3 regions of the Flavobacterium sp. KBS0721 genome follow, and region 3 is predicted to be linked to each of the others. Evidence: riboswitches for the same ligand, from Rfam matches in the RefSeq annotation. Region 3 holds a riboswitch; each other region holds the start of a gene.
What was found. Region 3 has a riboswitch for S-adenosylmethionine ahead of B0M43_RS15705 (TlpA disulfide reductase family protein). Riboswitches for the same ligand answer to the same signal wherever they lie in the genome.
Positions count from the first base shown of each region.

Region 1 (8,364 bases), 1.9 Mb from region 3:
AGAAAGCTTCGGAATCGAAACAATTGTAATTCCCGGAATATCTTCGGTAGTCGCAGTTCCGGCAAGTCAGGGAATTTCTATTACTAAAAGAGGTGTTTCAGAAAGCTTTTGGGCAATTACCGGAACAACTTCTGATAGAAAATTATCTTCGGATGTAGCTTTGGCGGCGCAATCTTCTGCAACAGTTGTTATTTTGATGGGAATGCACAAATTGCCTCAAATTATCGATTTGTTTCAAAAAGAAGCTAAAGGAGATTTGCCCGTTGCGATCATTCAAAACGGAACAACCTCTGACGAAAAAGTAGGAGTTGGAACAGTAGATTCGATTTTAGAAGTTGTAAAACAAAGACAGCTGAGTTCACCAGCGATTATCATTCTCGGAAACGTTGTTCGCGAAAGCAATAAATTAAAAGGATTTTACGAAGAATTTCTATCAAAAGAGACAATTCGTTAGCGTTATATTCGGTCAGGAATAGCTAATCAATAGAAATAATCCATGAATGTTCCGTTAGGAACAATTCATGGGTAGAAAAAAAATGTTATCAATAAAAACGTTCCGTTAGGAACATGTGATTGGTAAATCATCTAATTTTGATTGGATGAAATTAAATTAAAATGGAACAAAACGAATTATATCCAATATTTCTAAAGCTTCATAATCTAAATGTTCTGATTGTGGGTGGAGGAAATGTGGGACTAGAAAAGCTCTCTTTTTTATTAAAGTCGAGCCCTAATGCAAATGTTGAGGTTGTAGCGCCGGATTTTCATTTAGAAATTAAAGTATTAGCAGAAAGTCATCCTTCAATTAAATTGACGGAATCGAAGTTCAAAAAGAAAATGCTCAAAAAGCGTCATATGGTAATCGCTTGTACCGATGATTTAAAAGTCAACAAAAAGGTATACGATCTGTCCCGAAAGCGGTATTTGATATGCAATATTGCTGATACACCAGATTTATGTGATTATTATCTGGGCGGAATTGTAACGAAAGGAAATGTAAAAATTGCCATTTCGACCAACGGGAAATCGCCAACAACAGCCAAAAGACTGCGGGAGTTTTTTGAAGAAGTAATTCCGGAAGACATCAATAAAATGGTAGAAAACCTGAACGAATACAGAAGAACCTTAAAAGGTGATTTTGAAGAAAAGGTTAAAAGGATGAACGAGATTACCGCTTCATTAAAAAACAAAGAATAGCAAGAGTTCCGGAGGAACGTTTCATATTGTAGCGTCGGGTTTCAACCCGATGGAGGAGGAACGATCCATATTGTAGCTTCGGGATTAAACCGATGGAGGAGGAACGTTTCATATTTTAGCATTGGGTTTTAACCCGATGATTCCAGAGGAACGGATTCATATTATAGCTTCGGGTTTAACCCGATGAAAAAAAATTCACAAAGAAATCAATGATAAAAATCATTTGTCATTAGAATATATTATTCGTTTCTTTGTATTATTAAGAATGATTATAAACAACAACATAATGATTAAAACAGATATACTTATAATTGGAGCAGGACCAACAGGTTTATTTGCCGTTTTCGAGGCAGGATTATTAAAATTAAAATGTCATATTTTAGATGCTTTACCACAAGCAGGAGGACAACTTTCAGAATTGTACCCTAAAAAACCTATTTATGATATTCCTGGTTTTCCTGAAGTTTTAGCAGGAGATTTAATTGATAACCTACAAGAGCAAATTAAACAATTTGAGCCAGGTTACACATTAGGAGAAAGAGCTGAAACCATCGAAAAACAAGAAGACGGAAGTTTTATCGTAACATCAAACAAAGGAACTAAATTTCACGCACCGGTTATTGCTATTGCTGGAGGTTTAGGAAGTTTTGAGCCACGCAAGCCACTTATTGAAGATATCGAGTTTTATGAAGATAAAGGAGTAAAATACTTCATCAAAAATCCGGAGAAATTCAGAGATAAAAGAGTTGTAATTGCCGGAGGAGGAGATTCAGCTTTAGACTGGAGTATTTTCTTGGCAAATGTAGCTTCAGAAGTAACTTTAATTCACAGAAGAAATGAATTCAGAGGAGCTCTTGATTCTGTAGAAAAAGTACAGGAATTAAAAACATCTGGAAAAATTAAATTAATTACACCAGCAGAAGTAATCGGAATCAACGGTGCTGAGCACGTTGAATCGTTAGATATCGAAGAAAACGGAGCACACCGTAAAATCGAAACAGATTTCTTTATTCCACTTTTCGGATTGACACCAAAATTAGGTCCAATTGGAGACTGGGGATTAGATATAGAGAAAAATGCAATCAAAGTAAACAACGCCTTAGATTACCAGACCAATATTCCTGGAATCTTTGCCATTGGAGACGTAAATACTTACCCAGGGAAATTAAAATTGATTCTTTGTGGTTTCCACGAAGCAACTTTAATGTGCCAGGCCGCATACCAAATTATCAATCCAGGTAAAAAATACGTTTTAAAATATACCACAGTTTCTGGAGTAGATGGTTTCGACGGAACACGAAAAGAAGCGCCGAAGGCGGTTGTGAAAGCGATAGTCTAAGTTGCTAAGATTCTGAGATGCTAAGACTCAGGATTTATATAAAAAGCTCAAACTTTTAGTTTGAGCTTTTTATTTATAAAGCATGTCTTGTCCTGAAATAGCGATACACAAAAAGTATCATTATGGAAAAAGATCAAGAATTGCGCTATGTTAAGCGTACACAGAAAGATTACAGTATGTCTTTAAAACTTCAAATTGTTCAAGAAATAGAACAGGGAAAAACCTCAATTTCTCAAGTTAAGAAAGATTATGCTATTCAATCACGTTCAACAATTGTTCAATGGCTTCGAAAATTCGGTAACTTTGATTGGGACAATCAAACACCTTCTCTTATGCAAAAATCTCCTGAACAGAAAATAATGGAACTTGAAGCCAAAGTGAAGTTATTGGAAAAACAAAGAGCATTTTTAGAACAGCAGGCTTTCGTTGCTGATAAAAAAGCTATTATTTTCGATATGATGATTGATATAGCAGAAAAAGAATATCAAATTGACATTCGAAAAAACTCACCACCCGAACAATCGACCATTTTAAAAAAGAACAACAACAAACAATAATGTTTGCCTGTACTTTGTTCGGGATTGACAGACAGGTTTACTATCGTCGAGTAAAAAAAAGTTGCGATAAGAAGCTTTTGGCTTCAAAAGTTGTTAATATGGTTTTGGAAATTAGAAATACAATGCCTCGAATTGGAGCAAGAAAATTGTATTATCTTTTAAAAAGCGAGTTGAATCAACTTAAAATAGGCCGAGATAAATTTATAGATATACTTAGAGCAAATCATTTATTGATAATATCAAAACGTTCTTACCATATAACAACAAACTCTCATCATAGATTTAGAAAACATCAAAATCAAATATTAGAGTTAGAGATTTGTAGACCAGAGCAAGTCTGGGTATCAGATATAACCTATATTGGAAAAAGAAAGAATCCATGTTATTTAAGTCTAATAACTGACGCTTACTCTAAAAGAATAATGGGTTTTAATGTGGCAGATAATATGAATGCTCATAGTAGTTTAACAGCTTTAAAAAATGCAATAAAAAAACGCAGAGATAAAGGCAAAACATTAATACATCATTCAGATAGAGGAATACAATATTGTTCTGATGAATATCAAAAACTATTACATAAAAACAATATAAAATGTAGTATGACCCAAAACTCTGATCCCTATGAGAATGCAGTAGCTGAGAGAATAAATGGAATTTTAAAACAAGAATTTAATATTGATAAGTTTAATCTAAAACTTGCTGTAATGAAGGTTTTAGTGAAAAATGCAATTGATATTTATAATAACAAAAGACCACATTACTCTAATTATATGCTCACTCCAAGTCAAATGCATCAACAAAGTGTAGTAAAGATGAGAACTTATAAAAGAAAAACACCTGCAATAAAAAATATTACAGGTGTCTAATTAAATATATTTGTCTAATAATCTGTATCGATTATTTAGGACTAGTCAGCATATAAAACATAGCCAGTGGTTTCAACCACTGGAACGCAATGCATACACACATCGCATTACCGCAACGTAAAGACACAACGTATAGACACAACGTATAATCAATTTACATGATCTCAACACAAACGAATTATCACAATACGTTCCCCGTGGTTGAAACCGCGGGCTATATTTGAAAAACAAAAGCCAAACTTAGTTCCTTAGTATCTTAGCATCTCAGCACCTTAAAAAAAACCTTAGAACCTCAGAATCTTAGTCCCTCAGAACCTTCCAAAAAAAAAACTTGCAAGTCGCAAGGCTATTTCATACCTTTGCACCGTTCCTAAATTTATTGAAAGTTATCACGAAAGGCGGAGGGATAGACCCGATGAAACCTTAGCAACCCTTTATCATAAAGAAGGTGCTAAATTCTACTTTACACTAATTCATAGTATTAAAGATAGATAACACAAATACATAAAGTATTTCCTCAACTTTTCCTGACAACCTTACAATATTATTTTACTGAATTCAAAGTATAATGAGCGAATCATTGGCGCATTTATGCCAACATCGTTCCCGCTTTCGCCTATATCTCTCCGTTTCACTACGAGGATAACGGCTCAATCGGGGCTAATTAGCCGGCAATAGTGAATTCTTGGAATCAATGCGAATCAAAATGCGTATCCATCAGGTTTTCAAAACCTATTAGGTATGTTTTAAATAATAGAATAAAAAAAGCTTTGCGCCTTAGTGCCTTAGCGGCAAAAGAATATGGCAATTACGATACAAGAAGCAATTAAAAAAAATATCCTAATCCTTGACGGAGCAATGGGAACAATGTTGCAACGCTATAATTTCTCAGAAGAAGATTTCAGAGGAGAGCGTTTCAAGGATTTCCCACATCCGTTAAAAGGAAACAACGATTTACTATCCATAACACAACCACAAGCGATCCGCGATGTTCACGCTGCGTATTTTGATGCTGGCGCTGACATTGTTGAAACCAATACTTTTTCAGGAACTACGATCGGTATGGCCGACTATTTCCTGGAAGATTTGGTTTACGAATTAAACTACGAATCGGCTAAAATTGCGCGTCAGGTAGCAGATGAATTCACGGCTAAAAATCCGGAGAAACCACGTTTCGTAGCAGGTTCAATCGGACCGACAAACAGAACAGCAAGTATGTCACCAGACGTAAATGATCCGGGTTACAGAGCCGTAACTTTTGATGATTTGCGTATTGCTTACAAACAACAAGTAGAAGCGTTAATGGATGGCGGATGTGATTTACTTTTGGTAGAAACCATTTTCGATACGTTAAATGCTAAAGCAGCACTTTTCGCAATCGAAGAAGTAAAAGATGAACGTAATCTTGATATTCCAATCATGGTTTCAGGAACGATTACCGATGCTTCAGGAAGAACACTTTCCGGACAAACGGTTGAAGCGTTTTTGATTTCAGTTTCACATATTCCGTTATTAAGCGTAGGATTCAATTGCGCTCTTGGAGCCGATTTATTGAAACCGTATTTAAAAACATTATCACAGCATACACAGTTCAACGTTTCGGCACATCCAAATGCAGGTTTGCCAAACGCGTTCGGACAATATGATGAAACGCCAGAACAAACTCAGGCTTTAATCAAAGAATATTTAGATGATAATTTAATTAACATTATCGGTGGCTGTTGCGGAACAACTCCGGATCATATTCGATTAATTGCTGAGGTGGCGAAAGATTATAAGCCGAGAATTGCGCCGGTATTGGCTTAAAATGTATTGAATGAAAAATGTAAAAATTAAATCGATATTTAATTTTAGAGTATTTCTAATACCTGGATTAATCGTTTTTTTCTTAATTGTTGCTTTAGTCGGGTCTTTTTTTGAATTGATAAAATTAAATGCAGGCGAAACAGATTTAAAAGAAATTTGGTTACCCATAATTGCAAGTATTTTGCTAATCCTTATTTTTTTGCATGAGTTTAAAAATAAAATAATTAATGTAAAAATTGAAAATGATACTATCGAAAAAAGAACTTTTTTAGGATATAAAAAGACTTTTAATTTTAAAGATTTTGATGGTTTTGAACTTAGAATAGAGAAAGGTAAAGTCGGAAGTTATGAGTATTTGTATTTAATGAAAAACAATAAGCCAATTATTACGATAGCACAGACATACTTAGAAAATTACCATGAATTAAAAAATATGGTTTCTAAAAAATCTAAAGATTTAGGCTATGGTAGGTATGGATTATTAAGTGAAATTAAAGATTTGTTGACATTAAATTGAATGTTTTACAGGCTTTAAAAGTTCCGGAGGAACGAAATGTTGGTAGCAACGGAATTTATTCCGTTGAAAATGATAAACGATTCACAACAAAAGTTCCGTAGGAACGACATATATAATAGCTTCAAAGATTTTAAAACGATAATTGAAATTTTAGAAAATATAAAATATCTTTTGAAACCGATACCGCGTGAGGGATAGAAGTGGATAGCCCACAGCCTGACGAAGGAAGTGCGAGGACTAGGAACGGATAGCCCGACCCGGAGGGACACGCCCAAAATAAGATTATTAGTTAGATAAATATATAATACCTACAAGGTTTTAAAAACCTCGCAGGAAAGAAATAAGAATAAAAAAAACTTAGAACCTTAGAATCTTAGGGCCTTAGTAACTTAGAAAAAATGGCAGAAAAAAGAAGAGACCTTGTATTAGCAGGATTAGAACCGTTGATTATTACGCCCGAAAGTGTTTTTGTAAACGTTGGGGAACGTACGAATGTAACTGGTTCGAGAAAATTCCTTCGCCTGATCAAGGAAGAGAAATATGACGAGGCGCTTGATATTGCAAGACAACAAGTAGAAGGTGGAGCACAGATCATCGATATTAATATGGATGAAGGAATGCTTGATGGTGTTCAGGCAATGACAAAATTCCTGAATTTAATTGCATCAGAACCGGATATTTCGAGAGTGCCGATTATGATCGACAGTTCGAAATGGGAAATCATCGAAGCGGGTCTTAAAGTAGTACAGGGAAAAAGTGTTGTCAACTCGATTTCGTTGAAAGAAGGCGAAGAAGCCTTTATTCACCACGCCAAATTAATCAAACGATACGGAGCTGCGGCAATTATTATGGCTTTTGACGAAGTAGGTCAGGCGGATAATTTTGACCGTAGAGTCGAAATCTGTCAGCGTTCGTATGATATTTTGGTTAACAAAGTTGGTTTTCCTCCACAGGATATCATTTTCGATTTGAATATTTTCCCAGTTGCAACCGGAATGGAAGAACATCGCTTAAATGCTTTGGACTTTTTTAGAGGTACAAAATGGGTTAGAGATAATTTACCTCACGCACATATTAGCGGTGGAGTAAGTAATGTTTCGTTTTCTTTTAGAGGAAATGATCACGTTCGTGAAGCGATGCACTCGGTATTTCTATACCACGCGATCAAGAACGGAATGACAATGGGAATTGTGAATCCGGAAATGCTTTCGATTTACGATGATATTCCAAAAGATTTATTAGAACACGTTGAAGACGTAATCCTAAACAGACGGGACGACGCGACAGAACGACTTTTGGATTTTGCTGAAAACGTAAAAGGCGAAGTAAAATCAGATGAAAAAGCGATTCAGGAATGGCGTTTAGGAACGGTTCAGGAGCGTATTACGCATTCATTGGTAAAAGGGGTTGATGCTTTTATTGAAGAAGATGTTGAAGAAGCGCGTTTAGCAGCAACGAAACCAATTGAAGTTATCGAAATCAATTTGATGACGGGAATGAATGTCGTTGGAGATTTATTCGGAAGCGGAAAAATGTTCTTGCCTCAGGTGGTAAAATCAGCACGTGTGATGAAAAAAGCCGTTGCTTATTTATTGCCTTATATTGAAGCAAGCAAACAAGCCGGAGACAAACAAGGAAACGGAAAAATATTGATGGCGACCGTAAAAGGCGACGTTCACGATATTGGAAAAAATATTGTTTCGGTGGTTTTGGCTTGTAATAACTATGAGATTGTAGATCTTGGTGTTATGGTGCCTCCGGAAAAAATTATTGCAGCTGCGATTGAGCATAATGTTGACATTATCGGTTTAAGCGGATTGATCACACCTTCGCTTGACGAAATGGTTTATCTGGCCAAAGAATTAGACAAACAAGGCATTAAAATTCCGATTATGATTGGTGGGGCAACCACTTCGCGCGCGCATACCGCCGTGAAAATTGCGCCACAATATAGAGAAACTGTAATTCACGTAAACGATGCTTCACGTGCTGTGACTGTTGCAGGAAATCTATTAGACCATAACCGTAAAATTTATGCAAGCGATATTCGTGCAGAATACGATTCGTTTAGAGAAACGTTTT
Region 1 covers NZ_CP042170.1:1,726,684-1,735,047, forward strand. The annotation lists gene cobA (uroporphyrinogen-III C-methyltransferase) at 1-454, shown strand, start outside; gene B0M43_RS07665 (bifunctional precorrin-2 dehydrogenase/sirohydrochlorin ferrochelatase) at 616-1,197, shown strand; gene B0M43_RS07670 (NAD(P)/FAD-dependent oxidoreductase) at 1,484-2,536, shown strand; gene B0M43_RS24625 (transposase) at 2,659-3,093, shown strand; gene B0M43_RS07675 (IS3 family transposase) at 3,093-3,959, shown strand; SAM riboswitch class I at 4,343-4,457, shown strand; gene B0M43_RS07680 (homocysteine S-methyltransferase family protein) at 4,761-5,765, shown strand; gene B0M43_RS07685 (hypothetical protein) at 5,776-6,282, shown strand; gene metH (methionine synthase) at 6,681-8,364, shown strand, end outside.
Region 1: linked by a shared signal. The riboswitch ahead of B0M43_RS07680 (homocysteine S-methyltransferase family protein) and the one ahead of B0M43_RS15705 (TlpA disulfide reductase family protein) in region 3 are both predicted to bind S-adenosylmethionine.

Region 2 (8,364 bases), 1.9 Mb from region 3:
AGTTATTTTACACCGGCGCAGCAAACTGCAATTTCTTCGGCAACAACATTGGCTCAAATGCAAACGGCTTTGAATTTTGATGTGACTAATAATGAAATTGCTTACAGAGGTCAGGAAAGAAGTGATTATAATATGAGTGTTGGTCAGTCAGAACTCGCTTCTGGACAACTATATTATAATACAAAATATCCATTATCTGATATTACATCTTTGTATTCTTTTGGTGGAGTTTCGTATAGAAATGGTCAATCTTATGCTTTCAACAGATTACCAAACGGTGCCAATACTTTCACGCAAGTGTATGAAAACGGATTTTTACCAGAAATAGAATCATCTATATTAGATGCTTCGGCGGCACTTGGGGTTACTACCAATATATTGGGTTTTGATACCGATTTAAGTACCAACCTGGGGTCAAACTCTTTTCAATATGATGTAAACAATACCATCAATGCAACATTAGGAGTAAATTCTCCTTCTAGTTTTGATGCTGGTAAAGTTTCATTTTTACAAAGTACAACTAATTTAGATTTCAGTAAAAAGCTTGATGTTTTAGAAGGACTGAATGTTGCTTTTGGTGGCGAATTCAGATATGAAAATTATCAGATTAAAGCAGGAGAAGAAGCGTCTTATGGATTATATGATACCAACGGAAACATAGTGCCGGGAATTTTACCAAGTAACTCACCTTTAATAGTGACAGACTTTTTTGGTAACAAGCGTGGAGCAGGTGCACAGGGATTTTCAGGATTTCAACCATCTGATGCTAAAGAAAAAGACAGAAAAAGTGGTGCAGCTTATCTTGATTTAGAATTGAATGCGACTAAAAACTGGCTTTTGAACGGAGCGGTTCGTTATGAAAACTATTCAGATTTTGGAAGCACCGTTATTTTTAAACTAGCTTCTCTTTTAAAAATAAACGATAATATCAACTGGAGAATTTCGGGTCAAACAGGCTTTAGAGCGCCATCATTACAACAAAAATATTTTGAATCAAGTTCTACTCAGTTTATAAATGGAGCACCTTATCAGGTAGGTTATTTTACAAACGATTCTCAGGCGGCTAAAAGCATTGGGGTTGAAAGTTTAAAACCTGAAAAATCTAAAAGTATTAGTACAGGATTTACATTTAAAATTCCTGATGCCAATATTACCATTGCAACCGATGCCTACTTTACAAGAATCGATGACAGAGTGGTGCTTACTGGACAATATTCAAGACCAACAGATGCTCAGATAAATGCAGCTACATCTGCTACACAAAAAGATGCATTGACATTGTTTCAACAAGCATTTGATTTAAAAGGAGTTGAAAGAGCTTCGTTCTGGACCAACGGAATCGATTCTGAAACTAAAGGTATAGATGTAGTGATTTCTCAAAAATACGATGTAATTCAGGATTTTACCATCAGAAATGATTTTGCATTAAGTTACAATACCACCAAAAGAGTAGGGAAATTAAATGTTCCTCAATCTATTATTGATGCCGGTGGAGATCCTTATGTATATTCATTTTTCCCGGAATCGAGCAGAGTTTATTTAGAAGAAGCGATTCCTAAACTAAAAGCGAATTTAATGACAACTTTCAGCATCAAAAAGCTGGATATTTATTTAAGAAATAGTTATTTCGGAAAAGTGACTGATCCGGGAGCGACAGATGTAAATTTAGACGGATCATCATCAGTTTACGAGCATCCGGAATACAGCGCAAAAATTGTTACCGATTTATCTTTAGGATATCAAATCAATGAGAAATTCAGATTTACAATTGGTCTTAATAATATAGGAGATGTTTATCCGGACAGAAACAATCCGTCAACTCCGGCATTTACCAATACAACGCCAACATTGTCTCCTGCGCCAAGCACAGATTTAACAAATGCAAATCAGTTTGCTTATTCAAGAGCAGTATCACAATTTGGATTGAACGGAAGATTTGGTTTTGCCAGATTAAGTTTTAAGTTCTAAAAATATAAGATTGGCCACGGGTTTTACGGATTAAACGGGTTTACGCGGATTTTTTTTAATCATTTAAACTATGGCTTAACTTTTTTTATTATTGGCTTCAATTAAAACATGCCACAGATTTTTACAGATTTTTTTAATCGTTTTAATCATTCAATCTGTGGCTGTTTTTTTAAGTAGAAATTGAAAGATAAAAGTATTCCGCGTAAACCCGTTTAATCCGTAAAACCCGTGGGCTAATCTATAAAGTAAAACACCTGTATTTTCAGGGATTCTAAAAAAATGTATTAATTATCAATTTTTAATTTGGTAGATATAATAATAGTTTGTATATTTACTCTATCGAATTAGTCGAGTTTTAAAAAGCATTAATTTAAAATAATATAAAATGAAAACAATAGCGAATAATATGATGATATGTTGTGAGATGATGCAAATGTGCATCCCAATTCGTTGTTGCCAAAAGTAAAAGATAAAATCTTTGTTATAGTTAGAACTATAAGCCCTTTTGGTAGCCATCCGAAAGGGCTTTTTTTTATTTCAATATTTTTAAATTTTATATTATGAAAACATTAAACTCAATCGCAATAGAATATTTATTGAGAAACGATTCTCAAAAAAACAATAATAAATCCGAAGACATAACAAGAGAAGTTACAAGACTAAATGCGGAGCAGGAGTTAATAAGAAGTCAAAAATCATTACTGCTCTTAATGTATAACCTTGAAGAAGAAGGAGAAGACTTTTTTATTCAATAAGTAACAATATCAATATCAATAACAATATCAATTTCAAAAATCAATTTTAATTGCGATTTCAAATAACGATTACAATCAAAAATCAATTTCAAATAACAATATATAATAGTATTCACAATACCTAAAAAACTAAGATCATGAGCACACAAAAATTTGCAACAAACGCACTACACGCAGGACACGATGTTACTAAAAATGCAGGAACAAGAGCAGTGCCTATTTACCAGACATCATCTTATGTATTTAACGATTCAGATCACGCTGCCAATTTATTTGGTCTTGCCGAAGCCGGATTTATTTACACGAGATTAAATAACCCGACAAACGATATTTTAGAGCAACGACTGGCTGCACTCGAAGGCGGGATTGGAGCTGTAGTGACAGCATCCGGAGCATCGGCAATTTCTACAACTTTGTTGACTCTTTTAAAAGCGGGCGATCATATAGTGGCTTCCAATAGTTTATACGGAGGAACTTATAATTTGCTAAATGTAACTTTGCCTCGTTTAGGAATTACAACGACTTTTGTAGATCCTTCTCAACCTGAAAATTTTACAAAAGCAGCTAAAGAAAACACAAGAGCCTTTTTTGTAGAATCTTTAGGGAATCCAAAATTAGATGTATTAGACTTAAAAGGAATTTCGGCGGAAGCCAAAAACTTCAAAGTTCCTTTTATTGTAGACAATACGGTTGCTACACCTTATTTATTGAATCCAATTCAGTACGGAGCAGATATCGTAATTCACTCTTTAACCAAATATATTTCAGGAAACGGAACTTCATTAGGAGGCGTTATTATAGATGCAGGAAAATTTGACTGGTCGAACGGAAAATTCCCTGAGTTTACAGAGCCTTCTGCAGGATATCACGGTTTGGTGTATCATGAAGCTTTAGGAAATGCAGCTTTTATAGCAAAAGCAAGAATCGAAGGTTTACGTGATTTTGGAGCAGCTTTGAGTCCATTTAATGCTTTTCAGATTATTCAGGGATTAGAAACTTTACCAATCCGAATTCAGAAACATAGCGAAAACGCTTTGGCTCTGGCCTCTTGGTTAGAAAAACAAGATGAGGTAGTTTGGGTAAATTATCCAGGTCTTAAAAACAATAAATATTATGATTTAGCACAACAATATTTGCCAAAAGGACAAAGTGGCGTGATCACTTTTGGACTAAAGGGTGGTTTTGATGCCGCTAAAAAAGTGGTAGATCAAACTAAGTTGTTCTCGCTTTTGGCCAATATTGGTGATACAAAATCATTAATTATTCATCCGGCAAGTACAACGCACCAACAATTGTCTGATGCAGACCAACTGGAAACAGGAGTTTCAAAAGATTTAGTTCGACTTTCTGTCGGAATTGAAGATATCGAGGATTTAATAGCTGATTTGCAAGCTGCTTTCACCAGCATTACCCAATCGCAATACAGTATTAATAAAAATTAGGTTTTTTTGTTTTTTGTTTGAAAAATTGCCTTTAGCAGCGTGAGTTCTGCTAGAGGTGATTTTTTATAGAAGAAATTCAACATAAAGATTTCACCATATATGTAGGGGCGCACAGCAGTACGTCTATCTCATATGGGTTAATTAACCCCCAAAAAAATAAAATTATGTCAAAGCTTAAAATAAATATCATCCTTTTTGGAATTGGAAATATAGGAAGTACTTTGATCAATCAAATTATCGAAAGTCAGGAGTTTTTTCTCGAAAGTAAAAATATTGATTTTCATTTTCCAATTATAACCAATTCAACAGTAGCGTTTTTCGAGAAAGAAGGCGTTGGATATGCCTGGGAAACCAATTTCTTAGAATTGGCTGTTCCGTTTAAAGTGCAGGATATTATTGAATTTGCCAAAGAAAACGAATTTGAGAACTTAATAGCCGTTGATGCAACAGCGAGCGACGAGCTCATTCATCATTATAACACTTTGATTGAGAATGGTTTTAACATTGTAGCGGTAAATAAAAAAGCCAATACATTGCCAATTGATTTGTATAAAGGCATCAGGGAGAATCTTAAAAAATACGACAAAGAATTTTTGTACGAAACATCAGTAGACACAGGTTTTCCGGTATTGCAAACCTTAAGAGATTTGTATTCTTCAGGCGAGAAAATTACTAAGATACGAGGTGTTTTCTCAGATAATCTGAGTTATGTTTTTAATAGGTTTGCGACAGAAGATAGTTCTTTTTCATCTCTGCTCAAAGATGCAAGTTTATTGGGTTTAATGCGGTCAACCTTTAAGGAAGATTTGTCAGGAAATGATACAGCAAGGAAGTTATTGATTTTGACAAGGGAAATTGGAAAAGATTTTGATTTCTCTGATATAAAAATTAATTCTCTCATTACAGAAGAACATCTGGAGAAAAACGGCATTCTTAATACAGAAGCGATCGACAAATCATTTAAAATTGCAAAAATTGCCCAGGCAGACAATCATGTGCTAAGATACGTAGGAGAATTTGATTTAGAGAAAAATACATTAGAAGTAAAAATAGTTTCAGAACCAGTCTGGTCTGCCATAGGACAGCTAAAAGGCTCAGATACTATTTTTGAAATTTATACACAATCCTATGCAGATGTTCCAATAGCAATTCAAAGCGCTTCGGCATGTAAGCAGGCCATATCAAGAGGTATAATAACTGACATTTTAAAAGTGGCCGAAAAAATTAAAAATAAAGAAGCAGTTTGGCTGTAAGTGGTTTCGAATAGCAGTTAGTTGGTCTTTGATATAATGAAACAGGAAAGTTCGCGATGTATTTTTTTGTAAGTTTTAACGTTCTTTTTTTAAGATCTTTAATTTGTAGGATGTTTTTTAACGTTAAAAAGATGTTTTTTGACGTTTTTTACGATTAATTTGCTGATCCTCACTTGCATAATTGAAAAAATATTCGCACATTTGTAATACCTCAAAATTACCAGTAAAATAAACTTAGTATTCTGAATATAGTTATGTCGATCGGGACAAAAGTTGAAACAACTTTCTTTCTTAATTGATTTAAAAAAAGATAAAAGTTAAAATATTTGGCAGTTTCCGGGAAGCTTATTAAAATAAAACAAATGCAAGAATTTTTTAAAATAGCAAGTAAATCCAAGATGAATAAATCCCTACAGATGAACAAGATGTTTAACGTCGCACGTATTTGTGTACGCGTCTGTTGATACTAAAAGTATATATAAGTTGTATAAAACTTAAACCCTTTTGGTATTGTGATCCAAAAGGGTTTTTTTTATTCCATTTGGTTGCCATAACAAAAAATTAAATAAACAATAAAGATTATAAAACGCAAACTAACATAAACTTAAATATCATGAGCAAATTAAACTACATAACAAAAACGTTTTCTACATTGAAAAACTTAAGAGCTAAAAGAAATAATCCGCCACCACCAACAAATGAATTGGTACACCCAAGATTTGGAATCACGGAGGCAGATAAAGTAGCGGAGAAAAAAGAACCAAATTCATTATTATTTTTGATGTATTCAAAAGAGAATGAAACACTTTTTATCTAAATCAAAAAGTATCATAAAATAGGGGAATACCTGCTTAATTTTACTGGGCTAATTGTTCGGTAATTTTTTGCGTACAATAGTTTTTGTTTGAATTATGTTTAAGAAATTAAGCAATCAGTTTCGATAAAATTTGTTAGTTTAAGAAATAAGTAGTTAATTTGCACCTTTAAGTTCAAAAACGTATTGAAATGTTATAAAGAAAGGACGAGGGATTAGACCCGATGAATCCTTAGCAACCCTTCGTTAAATCGAAGAAGGTGCTGCATTCTACCACGCCCAAACGTGGAAAGATAACAACAAGAATTTTCTAGTTTCACTCTAGTACTTTCTTTCTAATATTTCCACATACAAATCAATAATAAAAAGATTTGAAATTGGAAAATATACCAAGTCCCATTATAATTCAAAATTTCATCACCGAGAGTGGTGCAGCATATCCATTATTACCATTGAGTTTTACACTTTTTGGTTTACCATTGCATAGCGCGCCTATAGTTTTGGTCAATCACGCTTTGACCGGAAATGCTCAGGTTACTGGCGAAAATGGTTGGTGGAATGATTTAATTGGCGAAGAAAAAACAATAGATACCCACAAATATACCGTATTGGCATTCGACGTTCCCGGAAACGGAAACGATACGTTTATAATAGAAAATTATCAGGATTTCACCACAAGAGATATTGCCAGAATTTTTATAAAAGGTCTGGAGACATTAAATATCGCCCAATTGCACACCATTATTGGAGGTTCTGTTGGCGGAGGAATTGCCTGGGAAATCCTGGCATTAGAACCTAATATTACGCAGAACTTAATCCCAATTGCAACCGACTGGAAATCGACCGACTGGATGATTGCCAATTGTTATTTGCAAGAGCAAATCCTAAACAATTCAGCAAGACCTATCGAAGATGCCAGAATACATGCCATGCTGTGTTACCGCTCTCCTGAATCATTCAAGGAAAAATTTCAACGTACGATCAACAACGAGCAGCTAATTTTTAATATCGAAAGCTGGTTGGCGCATCACGGTGAAAAATTACAAAAGAGATACCAATTGTCATCTTATAAACTGATGAACCAATTGCTCAAAACCATAGATATTACCAGAAATAGTGATGATTTCAAAACTTTAATGTCGAGAACAAATGCAGCGATTCATATTATCGGAATCAACTCTGATTTGTTTTTTACACCAAAAGAAAATCGTGAAACTTTTCAGGAATTAAAGAAGTTCAAAGACAATGTTTTTTACAGCGAAATAGATTCGGTTCACGGACATGACGCTTTTTTAATCGAGTACAAACAATTAGATCATTTACTTGCCGATATTTTTAAGGCAGAAACAATAGAAAAATAAAATGAAAATATTAAAATTTGGAGGCAAATCGTTATCAAACGGAGAAGGACTTAACAAGGTAGTTTCAATCATTTCTGATAAAGTAAATCAAGGAGAACAAATTGCAGTCGTAGTTTCTGCCCGCGGAAATGCTACAGATGAATTAGAATATATTTTAAAACTTGCTTCCAAAAACGGCAATTACAAACCATTATTTGAGAATTTTAAAACGTACCAGGTTTCAGATTATCCTCAGGTAGACTTGTCTGAAGAGTTTACTATTTTAGAAAAACTTTTTGAAGGTGTAAGCTTAATTGGCGATTACAGCAATAAAATAAAAGATCAGATTTTATCGAAAGGAGAATTGCTTTCGGCTAAATTATTGACGGCAATTTTAAAAGAGAAAGGAATTCCGGCAAATTTTGTCGATTCACGTGAATTGCTGAAAACCGACTCTAAATTTGGTGATGCACAGCCATTAGAACAGCTTTCTAAGAAAAACGTTGTCAATTATTTTAAAGAACACAATGGTTCAACGGTAAATATTGTAACTGGTTTCATTGGTTCAAACAATAATAATGACACCACAACTTTAGGAAGAAACGGAAGCAATTATACCGCATCGTTAATCGCTAATTACTTAAATGCCGAAGAGTTACAAAACTTCACGCACGTTGACGGAATTTATACAGCAAATCCTGATTTGGTGGCTGATGCTAAAAAAATTGAATTTCTTTCGTTTAATGAAGCGAACGAATTAGCGAACTTTGGCGCAACAATCCTGCATGCCAA
Region 2 covers NZ_CP042170.1:1,704,460-1,712,823, forward strand. The annotation lists gene B0M43_RS07565 (TonB-dependent siderophore receptor) at 1-1,968, shown strand, start outside; gene B0M43_RS07570 (hypothetical protein) at 2,529-2,723, shown strand; gene B0M43_RS07575 (O-acetylhomoserine aminocarboxypropyltransferase/cysteine synthase family protein) at 2,861-4,165, shown strand; gene B0M43_RS07580 (aspartate kinase) at 4,330-5,418, shown strand; gene B0M43_RS07585 (hypothetical protein) at 6,032-6,235, shown strand; SAM riboswitch class I at 6,424-6,532, shown strand; gene B0M43_RS07590 (alpha/beta fold hydrolase) at 6,610-7,593, shown strand; gene thrA (bifunctional aspartate kinase/homoserine dehydrogenase I) at 7,595-8,364, shown strand, end outside.
Region 2: linked by a shared signal. The riboswitch ahead of B0M43_RS07590 (alpha/beta fold hydrolase) and the one ahead of B0M43_RS15705 (TlpA disulfide reductase family protein) in region 3 are both predicted to bind S-adenosylmethionine.

Region 3 (8,364 bases):
TACTTTTTACTGATATAGAATATATCTACTGGAAAGACAATCAGGGTAAAGATGGTTATCTGGCACAAAACAATGCCTATAACCACTCATTAGATTATTGGCCAAAATGGTTGAAAGATCAGCCAAGTATCACCTTTAAAGGAACAAGATTACCGGACAATGCGGTTGATGAAAGCGGAACAGGAAGCTATTTTGTTCAGTACGCATTTCTTTACGGATATGCAGATAACGCACCCAACAACGACGATGATTCTGCGATTGATATTGATTGGGCAATGGATAAAAACGGAAACAAAATTCACCTTCCGGGAGTAGATTTTGTAAAAGTGTATAATGGTCTCAACCAGCAGGCGGGATGGTTAGGCGAAACTTCTACCGAAATAATGGGAGCAACAGATTTGCACCTTTTGGGAGAAAATATTCCTACCCGAAAATAGATCAATCAGAATATTAAATTAAAATTATAATACCAAAAACCATGAAAAAAAACCTTACCCATTTATTATTAATTGCCTTTGCAGCCGTTTTTACAAGCTGTAGCAGCAACAATGATGATGATAAAGCTGAAGAAAAGATCGCAGTTACACTTCAGGAAAAATACGAAACATCAACATTTAGCGTCCTGAATATTCCGGCTTCTGCCGAAGTTGCAAGCCCTGTTTACGAATGGATTTTGACTAAAAATCCGGTGAACCAAACTACTGATTCTATTGTTGGAAACACAAAAGACTTACGTTTTGTACCCATTTATGCAGGAGCTTATGAACTTACATTGAATGTTACTTCGGGAGATAAAAAAGGTAGTAAAAAAACAATAGTAAATGTAACGAACGAAACCAAAAATTATAACCCATACATCACCAGCATTTTTGATTTTGATCCGGCACCGGGAATGTTTGCCAATGATGTATACAAGGACGGCTTTAAGAAAGAAGATTTAGTGCGAACGGCTTTGGGAAGAATTAATGAAACCAATGTAGGCTACCAACTGGATTTAGGAGGTTTTGGAGGTTCTATTATTGTAGGTTTTGATCATACTGTGGTGAATGTTCCGGGACAAAACGATTTTAAAATTTATGGAGGAGATTTAACAGATAAAGCCAATCCGCCGGCACCGGGAATAATATATGTTGCATATGATAAAAACGGTAACGGAAAACCAGACGAAGACGAATGGTACGAAATTATAGGAAGTCAGCATACAAAAGCAAACACCATAAAGAATTTTAAAATCACCTACCATAAAAAAGCAGTGGGAGTACCAGTTGTAGTAAGCGGACCAAATGATATGTTTTCGGATCGTGAACATATCTTTTGCGAAAATAATTCACCTGAGGCCTATTACATGCCAAAATCGAAAAGCAAAAAGGAATACTATCCTTTATGGGCCACTCAAACTTCTGTTACCTATGAAGGAACAAGACTAAATGTAGATTTTGTTACGGCACGTCCTGGACAGACTACGTTATGGAATTTTACACCTCCGGAATGGGGATATGCAAATGCAGTAAACCCTGATATCGATATCGACTGGGCAGTAGATAAAAACGGTAATAAAGCCAATCTTCCGGGAATTAATTTTATAAAAGTGGTCAACTGTGTTAGCGAACCTATGGGACTTTGCCATCAGCAATCTTCAATGGCGACCAAGTTTGCAGGCGCAGCAGATCTTCATTTATTAAAAAAATACAACTTAAAAAAAGTAAAATAATAAGGATATGAAAAAGTATTTAAAACATAGTTTGTTTCTATTGGCTATTGGCGCTTTTTATTGCTGCAGCAATGACGATTCAAAACAAGAAGGTACTGAAACGCAACCCGTTAAAGTAGCTTCAATTTCAGTAAAACTAGCGTCAGATTTTACAGTTAGCAGATACAATGCAGTAACCGTAAATCCTGAAGTAGTGATCGAAAATGCTGAGGCTGCACTTGCAAAATACAAATGGACAACAAAAGTAACCGGAGCTGACGGAGTTGTAAAAGATTCTGTTATTGGAGACACTAAAACTTTACAGTTTATAGTGCCAAAAGCAGCTACGTATGCTGTAGATCTTACAGTAACATTGGGTAAAGTTGTCAAACAAGCGGCTACAAAAATTACAGTTTCAGAAACAGGTAAAACGTACACTTCAAAAGCATTAACGCTTATCGATTACATACCTGCTCCGGCCTATAATTTTGACAGTTTTGCCTTTGCAACCAAATCAGAAGCTCTTGAAAGAGTTCAGTCAGACCTTATCGAAGGAAATGCTGTGCCGCTGGGAACTTTTGGAGGATCTATCGTTACAGCATTTGATCATACCGTAATAAACGCCTATGGTAAACGCGATTTTACAATTCTGATGAATGAGACAAGTAATAGCGTCAAATTTTCTCCTGTAAGTGTATATGTTGCTTATGATGCCAATAAAAATGGTATTGCAGACGAAAACGAATGGTACGAAATCGCCGGTAGTGAATACAATAAATCGACTACTGTTAAAAATTATGAAATTACATACACTAAGCCAGATGCGGCTAAAGCAGCTGTAACAGGCACAAAAGACTGGCAGTTTGATAAAGAGTATATCAAATGGAAAGACAATAAAAATGCTTCCGGTTTTATTACAAGAACAAAAAAATGGAGACGCTATAATTATTATCCACAATGGATGGGAGAATCCTACACCCTAAAAGGAACAAAAATATATCTGCCGGTAAAAGATGTAAGCGATGGAGAAGGTACAAATTTTAATATAGGAACTTTTGAGTGGGGTTACGCAGGTATTAAAGATCCGTCGATAGATATTAGCTGGGCTGTAGATAATAACGGAAAGAAAGTTCATTTACCGGGAATCGATTTTGTTAAGGTATACGTTTCGTCATTTGCAGAAGCAGGTGCTTCTGATTTGGTAACCAACTTTTTTACACAAGCCGAAGATCTGAACTTTCCAAAAGCAAGTAAATAAGCACCCTTTTTAAGAGTAATTAAAAATGAATATTAACCCTAAATTTTATAAATTATGAAAAAAGTACTTTATTTTTTATCAGTTGGTCTTTTGTTAGGACTTTCATCCTGTAACAATGATGATGCTCCTTTAACCAATGAAAACGCCAGTGCAGTTGCAAAAAGCCAGAATGGTATAACAAAAAGAACAGTAGCAGACCCTGCAATTGGAACCACATCGACACTTAATTTAACCAGCGCATTATTAACCAGCGGTATTACAACAACCGGTGGTAAATACTGGGAAAACACGTATGTTTCGAACACGAATTTAAATGTTGACATTTTTACATTTTCGCATACTGCAACATCTTCAGGTTATAATTATTGGGATGGTTTTATCGTTTCAAATGTAAATGATATCACAGATTACGGTTCCGGTTCAGGTCCTGGCGGATCTGATGGATGGGTGCCTCATCAATGGGGAACTATGGCAGGAAGCGGTTTTGGTACTTCTTCTACAATTGCAGCCGGAACTCCCGGAACAACTGGTGATCCGTACATTGTTGCATACTGGTCGAGTTATTTAGATCCTAAAAATCCACAAGGAACTACTTTTAGCGAAAGCAGTTTTTCTAACTGGGTTAAAATTGGAAACACAGGATTGTATAAAGTTGAAGGATTAAAAATAAACATGCACCCATGGCCGTATTACGGTTGTTTGTATGGAGATGGATTTGCAAGAGCATTTACCTCCGGTGATTCTTTCAAATTATTAATTTATGGAGTAAACGAAGACGGAACAATTACAAATCCTATTGTGCATACATTAGCAAATCATACAGGATCTTCATTAGTAATTCCTACTGGATGGATAAACGTAAATGCAAGTAATCTTCAGAGTTTAGGAGAAGTAAAATATCTTGTTTTCCAGATGACATCAACAGATTCGGATTTAGTGTACGGAATGAATACTGCAGCTTATTTTTGTTTAGACAAACTTTCTGTAAAACGCGTAGATTAAGGATATTAATTTTATCATTACTTTATAAAAGCTGCAAGAAACCTTGCAGCTTTTTTTTAGAGGTCAAATAAAAAGCATGATCCAAACAAGTTTCTAAATCCTGTTAGCTATTTATATTAATCTGTAGAATTTAATAATCTTGAAAATTGTTATATTTAATGTTTGAAATTAAGATAAAGAAACAGAGCAGATTTTCTAAACCCATAAAAGAATAATTTTGAGCACAACAGAATTTTTTACCCGACTTGTCATTGCTTTATTCGCAGGATTAATTATAGGTTTCGAGAGACAATGGCATCATAAAGAAACAGGTTTAAAAACCAATATGCTCGTGGCAACAGGAGCTGCTGCTTTTGTATTATTGTCTATAAAAGTCGCTGCAAGCCAACCCAATATCGATGTTACCCGTATTACCGCTCAGGTAGTTATGGGAGTTGGTTTTCTGGGAGCGGGCGTTATTTTCAGAGAAGGTCCTAATGTACACGGATTAAACTCAGCTGCCACAATATGGTGTAGTGCCGCTATAGGCTGTATCGCAGCTTCGGGATACTTTGCCGAAACCTTAATTTGTACCTTTTTGGTAACCATCGTTAATACTGTTCTTGAACCTATAGAAAACTGGATGAGGAATAGGAAGTAGAGAGGAAGAGATAGAGTAAAGAGTAAAGAGTAAAGAGTAAAGAGTAAAGAGTAAAGAGTAAAGAGTAAAGAGTAAAGAGTAAAGAGTCAAAACAAAGACGGCGATTTAAAAAAAAATCTGCTAAAATCTGCGTGAAAAAAATATTTTAAATCAAAGCAAAATCGATAAAACCCTCTAAAAAGCTTCTCCAATTCTAAAATAAAGTCCCCAGTCGTCTTTACCAACAGCGGCATCCAATCCTATGTTGAATTTTTCGTTTTTAAAAGCCCTGTAGCGATAACCTACGCCGGCTCCGGGATATAATTTCCAGTTGAAACTTTCTGTATCTGAGCCATAAATAGTGGCAATCCCGGCAAATCCCACAAGCCCCATTCTTTTATTAAAATTATAGCGATACTCAGCCTGTACATCCATCAGTCCATCGCCGCGATATTTCCCTTCAGAATATCCTCTTATGTCTTCACTGCCAATAGTTTGCTGTTGTTCGAAGGCAATATTTCCTAATCCAAACTTACCGGCAAACCTTGCTGCCAGAACATCCGTTCCGTCCCGCATAGGAAAATATTGATTGTACTCCGAAAGAATTTTATTAGCACCAACATCGTTCCCAAACCATTCAGGATAATCAAGCCATCGTATTTTTATTTTTTCACCCTTGGTAGGATAATAAATTGCATCTCTCGTATCGTATAACATAATAAGTTGTAAACCATTAGTATGTGTTACAGACGAAGGCTCAACATCATCTTGATATTTCGTGTCATAATGTGCGTACGCGTATCCAACACCGGCATAAAAAGATTTGAATAATTTACGCTGAATCGTAAAACTTGCCATTGTTGTCTTAGTCCCGTAATTGTAAAAATCAGGCACATCAATATCATCAACATAAAACTGCGCATTTTGATTGCCCGTTGCTGCGAAAAATTGCAAACGCCAGGAATCTTCTTTAAAAAAGAATTTGTTAAACGTGGCTATAAAATAGGATTTGTTGGTCGTGTAAACCGCAGATATACCTGATAAAGATTTAGGCGAAATAGTATCGTTTTTATTTAATTTGTACATCATCATGGGGATAGCGCCAAACATAAAATCCATTGTCCTATTATAATTAAGATAAGGCATTACATTAAAATCAATATTTTTTTCTGGTTTCTTAGAGGCTGTACTATCAGTAGATTTTGTCTGACTCCAAATACCAGAAGACCATAAGAAGATGATTAGGAAAGGTAAGATTTTCTGCATTTTAAATTTACTTTTAAGTTAGTCTTATAAAAAGTGTTTGTATTCTAAAGCGCATGAAGTGAAGTGATTATAAAAAACAGAACAACCATTTTTTACCCTTCATAAAAACTTAAAGATAAATATTTTTTTTTAAAGTTGTAAGAAAAGGTGCGGTCTATGTTCTAAAAAAAGGCCGCATTTTTAATTTTATTATTTTTCGAAAGAATCAATTTTTGTAGTTTATTTTTTGTTTTGAAAAGCATTTCTTAATAATGTATGATGAAACTTTCATCCCAAAATACTGGATATTTTAAATAAAATCAAAGTATTTTTAAACGCATAACAAATTGATATTTTTATTGTTATGCCTTATTTTACTGAGTTTTTTTGTCTTTTAAAATTGCTTTCATTGTGTATTAATTTAAAATATTTTAAAAAATAAATTTAAACTCTACTAATTACATAGAATTTATATATATATTTGCAGAGTAGAAAAAATCTACATGAACTTATCCAGAAAGACTGAGGGAGTAGGCCCGATGATGTCTTAGCAACCTGTTGCCCAATAAGGTGCTAAATCCTTCCGCCAACGCGGACAGATAAGATATATTTCATTAGTAAATCTGCATAAGATCATTAGTATTAAATCATTTATTTTTTAGAATGAAAACTGAACAAATATTACCTGCCTGTACGGAACAATGTAACTTATTTTCAAAAATAGAAAACCACCTTTTGGTTTTCCGAATGCACTACACGTAACTTTTTTATCCCCTTTTTCTTTTTTATCCATGTAATAGCAGACCATTTTTATTCTGGTCCGGGAATTTATATGTCCAATTTTTAAAAAACAAACCCAATGAAAAAAATAGTAGCATTTTTGGCTTTATGCCTTTGCGCAACAACAACTCAGGCACAAGAGGCAAATGTGCAGCTAAAAGGAACAGTTGTCGATACTGTGGCTCAATATGTATACCTGCAAAAGTTTCACAACAAGATGTTTACCACCATAGATTCGGTAAAAGTTACCGACGGAAAATTCAGTTTTAAAACGAAAGTAAAACTTCCTGAATTGTACGGATTAAGCCTAAATACAGCCGATAGTCCATTGTATATATTCCTTGAAAAATCGCCTATTACAGTAAAATTAAGCCCTGTTAAATATTACAGCACATCGGTTGTAGAAGGTTCTGCGTCTCAGGATTTATTTAATAATTACAGAAAAACGGAGAATGTTGATATAAGTAAATTTATCACAGAACATCCTGGTTCTCTGGTTTCTGCATATGTGTTGTACCGAAATTGGTCTTATAGACTGAGTCCGGAAGAAATCACAAAAAACATTTCGCTTCTGGATAAAAGTCAGCAAAATTCCACTTACGTGAAAGAACTTCAGGAACTTGTAAAAGTGCTTAACGGATTACAGGTCGGAAAAAAAGCACCTGATTTTGTGTCTCAGGATCCAGAAGGAAAATCCATTCGTTTTTCAGAAAACCTTAAAGGATATACATTGGTAGATTTCTGGGCTTCATGGTGCGGACCTTGCCGAAGAGAAAATCCAAATATTGTAGCAGCTTACAAAGAATATCACGATAAAGGTTTTAATATCATCGGAATTTCATTAGACAAAAAGAAAGAAAACTGGGTAAAAGGAATTCAAGACGATCACTTAGACTGGCTGCATGTATCTGATTTATTATTCTGGAATAGTGCTATCGCTAAATTGTACGGCGTAAGAGCCATTCCTGCTAATTATTTAGTCGATTCAAAAGGGATTATTGTCGCGAGAAACCTTCACGGAGACGAACTGCAAACCACGCTTAAATCGCTTTTGAATAAATAGTTAGGAATACAATAAGCAGTAAACAAGTTAATTTAAAAATGAAATGGAAATGAATGTTATTGAGAAAACGAAACCAAGTCAGTTAGAGCGTTATTTTTCTAAGTTTAGAGGAAATACAATAGGAGTAAAACACACTTTCGAGTCGGCATATGGCACTCAAAACTTATTATATGCAGACTGGGTGGCCAGCGGAAGATTATACCTGCCCATTGAAGATATTATGCTCAATAAAATAGGCCCAATGATTGCCAATACGCACTCTTTCTCCAGCGAAACGGGTAAAACGTCGACTTATGCCTACAATCATGCCAGACAATTAATCAAAAAGCATGTTAATGCTAACGAATCTGATGTTTTGGTGACAACCGGAACCGGAATGACAGCCGCGTTATCAAAATTACAGCGTTTTATAGGATTGCGTAATGCGCATAACAGAGTAAATAATGAGCCGAATAAATCTGATAAACCTGTCGTTTTTATCACCCATATGGAGCATCATTCTAATCAGGTTTCGTGGTATGAAACAAATGCCGATGTTGTGGTTGTACCTCCCGACGAGAATAATTTGACAGATCCCAAAATACTGGCTGAATTACTTAAAAAATATGCCGACAGAACGCTGAAAATTGGTTCGTTTACAGCTGCCTCAAATGTTACAGGTATCATTACACCTTATCATGAACTGGCCAAAGTGATGCATGAAAACA
Region 3 covers NZ_CP042170.1:3,620,336-3,628,699, forward strand. The annotation lists gene B0M43_RS15675 (hypothetical protein) at 1-437, shown strand, start outside; gene B0M43_RS15680 (hypothetical protein) at 479-1,711, shown strand; gene B0M43_RS15685 (hypothetical protein) at 1,719-2,948, shown strand; gene B0M43_RS15690 (DUF4465 domain-containing protein) at 3,003-3,950, shown strand; gene B0M43_RS15695 (MgtC/SapB family protein) at 4,168-4,590, shown strand; gene B0M43_RS15700 (BamA/TamA family outer membrane protein) at 4,765-5,835, opposite strand; SAM riboswitch class I at 6,321-6,420, shown strand; gene B0M43_RS24805 (hypothetical protein) at 6,473-6,607, opposite strand; gene B0M43_RS15705 (TlpA disulfide reductase family protein) at 6,674-7,657, shown strand; gene B0M43_RS15710 (aminotransferase class V-fold PLP-dependent enzyme) at 7,707-8,364, shown strand, end outside.